3 regions of the Specibacter sp. NPDC078692 genome follow, and region 2 is predicted to be linked to each of the others. Evidence: riboswitches for the same ligand, from Rfam matches in the RefSeq annotation. Region 2 holds a riboswitch; each other region holds the start of a gene.

Region 1 (2,258 bases), on a different contig from region 2:
ACGAACACCGTCTCCACACCCCAGCGCGGGAGCAGCTCATTCAGTATCACAAAGCAGGAGCCGAACAGTGAGCGCGACGCCACCACCCGGTCCCCGGCACCCAACAAGGCACCCAAAGCGGTGAATACGGCGGACATGCCGGACGCCGTCGCAAAGCACGCTTCTTTGCCTTCGAGTAGCCGCAACCGTTCCTGAAACGTGGCCACGGACGGGTTGCCGTACCGCGAGTACACAAAACGGTCCACTTCTCCGGTGAAGGACGCCTCGGCGGCCTCGGCGGATTCGTACACAAAGCCGGAGTTCAGAAACAGGGCCTCGGAGGTCTCTTGGAAGTTGGTGCGGTCAAGCCCGCCGCGCACGGCAGCCGTGTCCGGGGACCAGGTGGCTGCGTGCTCGTTAAAGTTGCTCAATTACTTGTCCTTGGCATTCGCTGGTGAGTGAGGAGGCTGGATGCTGGCATGCGATGGCACAGTGCAGACGCGCGGGACGCGGCGTTCCGCATGCCGCGTTCCGAGGAAAGGCGTTAGTACCAGGGTAGATTGCGGTTTTTCCAACCGTTCAGGACACGGTCGCCGAAGCGGTCGGGTTGACCCTCGAATCCCTCGAGTACGTTGTACGCCGTGTAGCCGGCCGCAGTTGCTGCCTCGGCCGCCGCGATGGATCGGACGCCCGAACGGCACAGCAAAACCAGCGGCTTCTCGGCGGGCACTGCGGCCTGTAGCTGTTCCAGGAACTGGGGGTTGTTGGTGCCGTCAGACAGATTCCACTGGATGAAGACCGGTTCGGAGTTCAGCGCGGAAACGTCGGGGACGCCAATATGCGTCCATTCACCTTCGGTGCGCACATCCACCAGGGTGGCTCCGGCAGCTAGGTGTTCCCAAGCTGTTGCCGGGGCCAGATCCCCTGCGTAGCTCACGCGATGCCCTCGCCGTCGAACTCCAGCTCGGCGTCCAGATCGTCCACTGCGTTAGCCACGGCGGCGTCGCTACTGGCAACTGCCTGGGGGAGGATCACGGCCTGGGCGCAGATCACGTTCGTGCCATTAAAGGTGACGGCCGGCCCTCCGTGAAGCACATAGCCTTCGTCGAGGGCTGCTGAGATGCGCTCGCAGAAGGAGCGATCGTCGGGACCGGTGATGAGCCGGTAGGCCAGGGGTGATTCGTCCGCGGACATGTTCTCTCCTCATTGCAAGTGGCCGCAAGGCTGCAAGCGAGAGCTGAGGACGGTGCTCAAAAAATTTGGACATTGAGTTACCGCACCGGGGTTCGCGCTTGCAAACTTCAGCCGTGGAAGCTGGGTTTGCCGAGTAGTCACCTGAGGCACCCCGCCGGAAAGAGGGTTGCCGGCCAGCAAGTCAGGGCTTGACACTGGCACTCATTACTCCCTTTGAAACTAACACATCCACCGCCCCTTGGGACCCTAAGAAGTGCATGTATGGCGCAAAATGACGGCAGCACTACAGACGCGCAGCCCATGAGCTGACAGTATGAATCCATGAGCCTCAGCCGCGCCTTCATCGCCGTCCGTTTCCTCTTTGGCGCGGTGACCTTGGTCGCCGTGGGAATCCAGCTGGGCATTCACATTGGCCACGGCTTCAGCGTGCTGAACTTCTTCAGCTATTTCACCAACCTCTCCAATATTTTTGCCGCCGTGGTGCTGGTGGTGGAGTCGGTGCTGAGCTGGCGCGGCAAGGATCTGGGACCCGCGTGGGCGCTGTTGCGCTGCATTTCCGTGGTGTGCATGGCGTTGGTGGGAATCGTCTTCAGCGCCCTGCTGCGCGATGTGGATTTGGGTTCGCTCCTGCCCTGGATCAACACGTGGCTGCACTATGTGATGCCTGTGGCGATCGTGGCCGACTGGCTCATCACCCCGCCGCGCCACCCCATCGCCTACAAACGCGTGCTCGTCGCCATCGCGTTCCCGCTGGCGTATTTGGCGTATTCGATCATTCGCGGCGCGGCCATCACCTGGTACGCCTACCCCTTCCTCAACCCGTCCGACGGCGGATATGGTCCCGTCCTGCTGACTTGCCTCATCATCGCCGTGGCCTTCGTGGCCATGACATTTCTGATCATGTGGTTGGGTAATTGGCTGAGCGGGCGCTCGGCCCGGCGGGCAGTGGCAGCTTCTGCGGTTTAACTCGGCAGTTAGAGGGTCTGTGCGAGAAGCCTTGAAAGTTCCGCTGTCAACTCCGAACGGATCTCCGGCGTGCCAATCTCTTGGCCGTCAATGGTGTTAACGGGAGCCAACAGACGCAG
Region 2 (2,258 bases):
GCAACGGCTTCAACGTTCTCGTTGGCTTCGAGCCATTCGGCGACCGTGACGGCGTTGCTGACGTGGCGTTCCACGCGCAGGCTCAGCGTCTCGATGCCCTGGGCAATCAGGAAGGCGTTGAACGGGGAGATGGCGGATCCGAGGTCGCGCAGCAGCTGGACGCGGGCCTTGAGGATGTAGGCCAGGTTGGCACCGAGTGCGCTGCCCACGCCGAGGTCACGGGCATAGACCAGGCCGTTGTACGTCTCGTCGGGGGTGTTGAAGCCGGGGAACTTCTCCGGGTTTGCCGCGAAGTCGAAGTTTCCACTGTCAACAATCACGCCGCCGATGGCTGTGCCGTGACCGCCCAGGTACTTGGTGGCCGAATGGATGACGATATCGGCACCCCACTCAATCGGGCGGAGCAGGTACGGCGTTGCGAGGGTGTTGTCCACGATCAGCGGCACGCCGGCTTCGTGGGCGATGGCGCTGATGTTTTCCAGGTCCAGCACGTCCTGGCGCGGGTTGGAGACCGTCTCGCCGAAGAACGCCTTGGTGTTCGGCTTGACGGCCGCACGCCATTCGTCCAGGTTGTCGGGGTCCGAAACAAAGGTGGTCTCGATGCCGAGCTTCTTCAGCGAGTGGGCCAGCAGGTTGAACGTGCCGCCGTACACGCTGGGGCTGGAGACAATGTGGTCGCCGGCTTCTGCAATGTTCAAAATGGCGAAGGTGGTTGCCGCCTGCCCCGATGCCAGCAGGAGTGCGCCGACGCCGCCTTCGAGGTTGGCGACGCGCTGCTCCACGGCATCCGTGGTGGGGTTGCCGATGCGGGTGTAGATGGGTTCCAGTTCGGCCAAGGCGAACCGTGCCGCGGCACTTTCTGCCGACGGGAACACAAACGAAGTTGTCTGGTAGATCGGCAATGCACGGGCGCCGGTGGTGGCGTCGGGCTCCTGGCCTACGTGGATCTGACGGGTTTCAAATGACCAACCGTTGCTCATGGCTGTTTCCTTTAACACTAGAGGCCTGCACCTGCGAAGCCTCCTGCGCACAATGCGTGGAGGGTTGCGTTGCTGATGGCCCGCGCTTGCACCGGAGCCGGATGGCTCGATGCCAGGTCCTCACCCGGGGCACCCCACCGCGGAAGGAGGGTTGCCGGTCAGCAAGCCGGGGCTGTGCGCTGACACTCATGACCTGCATCCAGTGTGAAAGAATCTCCGCGCGCTTGCAAGATTGTGACGAGTTTATGACTTTGGCCGAAGATGTCCTTGAATTTTCGCGACAAAGGTGCCCTTGTCCAAATTTCTGACTGATGAACGACGCCGGACACTCCCCCTTCCATTGGGCTGATTGGGTTGGGCCGCCTGGGTTGCGTAGGAGTAGCAAACTCATACGCACCACTGGCCGCAAGTGGTGCGCATGAGTGTCTATACGCGCCAGTAACGTTCAGTCGTGCGTATGAGTTCACGCAGTGGCCGCCAGTCCTTTGGACGGGCGCGTGGTTACGTCGCAACCAAGCGCAGCTGCAACGTCGCCGGACTGCTTTGTGGCGCTACTTGCCCAGCCCTGCCCGGCGCAGCGCCTCGGCCAAGGCTGTATTGGCCGACGGTGCCGCGGTATTGGGACGACCCTGCGCGCCGGCACCCCGGGGGCTCTGCGCGCCGGCACCCCGTGGGCTCTGCACGTCTGCAGCCCTGGGACCCTGCCCACCCGGCCGGCGGCCCTGACTTGAGCCTTGGCCGGAACCTTGGGTAGAACCCTGGCCGGGGTTGGCGCCTTTGCTGCGGGCACGCGAGTTAGCGCCGGCGCCCGCACCGGCACGCGCACCAGCACCGGCACCGGCACCCACCTCATCGTCCAGGCGCAGGGTGAGCGAAATACGTTTGCGTTCGGGCTCTACTTCCAGAACCTTCACGCGCACCACTTGGCCGGACTTAACTACAGCGTGCGGATCGGACACGAAGCTGTTGCTCATGGCCGAGACGTGGACCAGCCCGTCTTGGTGCACGCCAATATCCACGAAGGCGCCAAACGCGGCCACATTGGAGACGGTCCCTTCCAAAATCATGCCGGGGCGCAGATCGGTGATTTTCTCGATGCCGTCGGTAAACGTGGCGGTTTCAAAGCGCGGACGGGGGTCACGCCCAGGCTTTTGCAGCTCGGCAATGATGTCTTTGACAGTGGGTAAACCAAACTCACCCTCGATGAAATCGGCCGGGTTCACGGATGCCACCGCGCCGAGACCACCGGCAAGCTCATGAGTGCCCGCACCGGCCGCG
Region 3 (2,258 bases), on a different contig from region 2:
CTCGAACAGCGAGTGGATCCTAACGCCGTCGATCTCGTTGAGCCCTGCCACGAGATGGGCGCGCAGGCTCTGCTCATGGTTGTGCCAGTCATCGGCGTCCAAAGCGGACAGGACCGTGGCCGCCTTGGCGAGGGTCGCGGCACCCAGCACATTGGGGGTGCCGCCCTCGTGGCGGGCAGGTCCCTGCGCCCAGATGATCGATTCGAGCCGGACGTCCTTCACGGCTCCGCCGCCGGCGAGGTGCGGGTGACCGGCGTCGAGCCAGTCGGAACGTCCCACCAGAACGCCCGCGCCGAAGGGAGCATACAACTTGTGTCCGGAGAAGGCCACGTAGTCAATGCCGGTCTCGGCCAAGTTGATGCGGCGGTGCGGAGCCAGCTGGGCGGCATCGACTACGATCCGGGCGCCGTAGCGGTGAGCCAGGGTGGCCAACTCGGCTATGGGGAGCACCTCGCCGGTGACATTGGAGGCGCCGGTGACGGCTAGGAGCAGCACATTCCCGGCTCGCAACTGCGTTTCCACGCGAGCCAGTGTGGAGACAATGGAACTGGCGGCCACCACTGAACGGTGGGGGAGTGCTTGCCAAGGCAGGAGGTTGGCGTGGTGTTCAATGTCCAGATACAGCACCTCGCCGTGGACATTGGAACGGCCCTCGGCGTAGCCGCGCTGTTTCAAGAGCGATTCCACGCAGCCAGCCAAAAGGTTCAGGGAATCGGTGGTGTTGCGAGTGAAAATGACTGTGTCATCCTCCCGGGCGCCGACAAAATTGGCCACGATCTTGCGGGCATTTTCATAGACCGAGGTGCTAACTTGTGAGGCGAATCCGGCCCCGCGGTGCACGCTCGCGTAGTAGGGGAGCACCTCATTCAAATGCGCGGCAACCTCTTCAACAGCTGGGGCCGACGCTGCATAATCCAGATTTGCGTACCGCACATGCCCGCCCTGAATCAGCGGAGCGGACAGATCCTGACCCACCACGGGCAGAAGAGGCGTATCGGCAAGTTGAAGGTGGTCCAAAACGGCAGAGCTCATGAGAAATTCCTTTTACACCTTGGGACCTTTTGGGGGTGCCAAGAAGTCCGCGCTTGCCAGAACCGAACGGCTCTGGCCAGGTCGTCACCCGGGGCACCCCGCCGCGAAAGGAGGGTTGCCGGCCAGCAAACCGGGGTTTAGCGCTGGCACTCGTGACCTATGCCCAAAATCGTAGCCCAAGATTTTTAGCGGTGCATCTATTACGTTTCGTTTCGCACGCCTTGGTGAGCGCGGCGGCAGGGGAGACAAAGAACGACGGCGGGAGGCCGCCGTCGTTCTTAACTCATCTGTGCTATTGCGTAGAGAGGGCTTGGGGTCAGCCCAGCAGGTCGTCCCAATTCGGGTTCAGGCGCCGCAGAACTTCCGTGTGCAAGATGGAGTTGGTGGCCAAAGCGTTGCCGCCGAACGGGCCTTCGGCGCCTTCGAGCGAGGTGAAGCGGCCGCCGGCTTCCTGCACGATCGGGACCAGGGCTGCCATGTCGTAGAGGTTCAGTTCTGGCTCGCAGGCGATGTCTACGCTGCCCTCGGCGACCATGCAGTATGACCAGAAATCGCCGTAGGCCCGGGTGCGCCAGACATCGTCGGTGAGGGAGATGAACTCGTCGCGATTGCCGCGATCAGCCCAGCCAGTCAGCGATGAGTAGGACAGTGAGGCGTCCTTGAGCTCAGCGACGTTGGAGACGCGGATGCGGGTGGCTGCGGCGAGAGATTTGCCCATGTACGCCCCTGTGCCTTGAGCGGCCCACCAGCGTTTGCCCAAGGCAGGTGCGCTGACGAGGCCAACAACGGGGATGCCGTCGTCGACCAGAGCAATCAACGTGGCCCAGACCGGAACGCCGCGGACAAAGTTCTTGGTCCCGTCGATCGGGTCGATGATCCAGCGGCGCGAACCGTGGCCGCTGCTGCCAAATTCCTCGCCCAGTACAGCATCACGCGGGCGGACCCGGGACAGCTGGCTGCGGATGGACTCCTCGGCGGCCTTGTCGGCATCGGTGACAGGTGTCAGATCCGGCTTGGTCTCAACGGCTAAATCCAGGGCCTTGAAGCGGGACATGGTCAGGGAATCCACGCTGTCAGCCAGCACATGGGCCAGGCGGAGGTCATCGTTGTACGTCTGGGGTGGGGTCGTCATAAGTTCACGCTATCGCGATTTAACCACAAGACGGGGCAGGCGCCCTGAACACATACGCACCATTCGTGATGAGTGGTGCGTATAGCTTCAGCGC

Evidence for each region. A riboswitch is a leader RNA that binds a small molecule or an ion and turns the genes downstream of it on or off. The one in region 2 is predicted to bind S-adenosylmethionine.
Region 1: it holds a riboswitch for S-adenosylmethionine, as region 2 does, so the genes downstream of both, AB0O97_RS02160 (DUF1737 domain-containing protein) here and AB0O97_RS00450 (bifunctional o-acetylhomoserine/o-acetylserine sulfhydrylase) in region 2, are expected to answer to the same signal.
Region 3: it holds a riboswitch for S-adenosylmethionine, as region 2 does, so the genes downstream of both, AB0O97_RS07170 (aminotransferase class V-fold PLP-dependent enzyme) here and AB0O97_RS00450 (bifunctional o-acetylhomoserine/o-acetylserine sulfhydrylase) in region 2, are expected to answer to the same signal.

What each region holds. Positions count from the first base shown of each region.
Region 1 covers NZ_JBFBLV010000002.1:157,153-159,410, reverse strand. The annotation lists gene AB0O97_RS02170 (O-succinylhomoserine sulfhydrylase) at 1-410, opposite strand, end outside; gene AB0O97_RS02165 (rhodanese-like domain-containing protein) at 524-916, opposite strand; gene AB0O97_RS02160 (DUF1737 domain-containing protein) at 913-1,173, opposite strand; SAM riboswitch class IV at 1,263-1,382, opposite strand; gene AB0O97_RS02155 (Pr6Pr family membrane protein) at 1,495-2,139, shown strand; gene AB0O97_RS02150 (aminodeoxychorismate lyase) at 2,148-2,258, opposite strand, start outside.
Region 2 covers NZ_JBFBLV010000001.1:110,862-113,119, reverse strand. The annotation lists gene AB0O97_RS00450 (bifunctional o-acetylhomoserine/o-acetylserine sulfhydrylase) at 1-980, opposite strand, end outside; SAM riboswitch class IV at 1,058-1,174, opposite strand; gene AB0O97_RS00445 (Tex family protein) at 1,532-2,258, opposite strand, start outside.
Region 3 covers NZ_JBFBLV010000007.1:45,220-47,477, reverse strand. The annotation lists gene AB0O97_RS07170 (aminotransferase class V-fold PLP-dependent enzyme) at 1-1,032, opposite strand, end outside; SAM riboswitch class IV at 1,077-1,190, opposite strand; gene hisN (histidinol-phosphatase) at 1,349-2,164, opposite strand.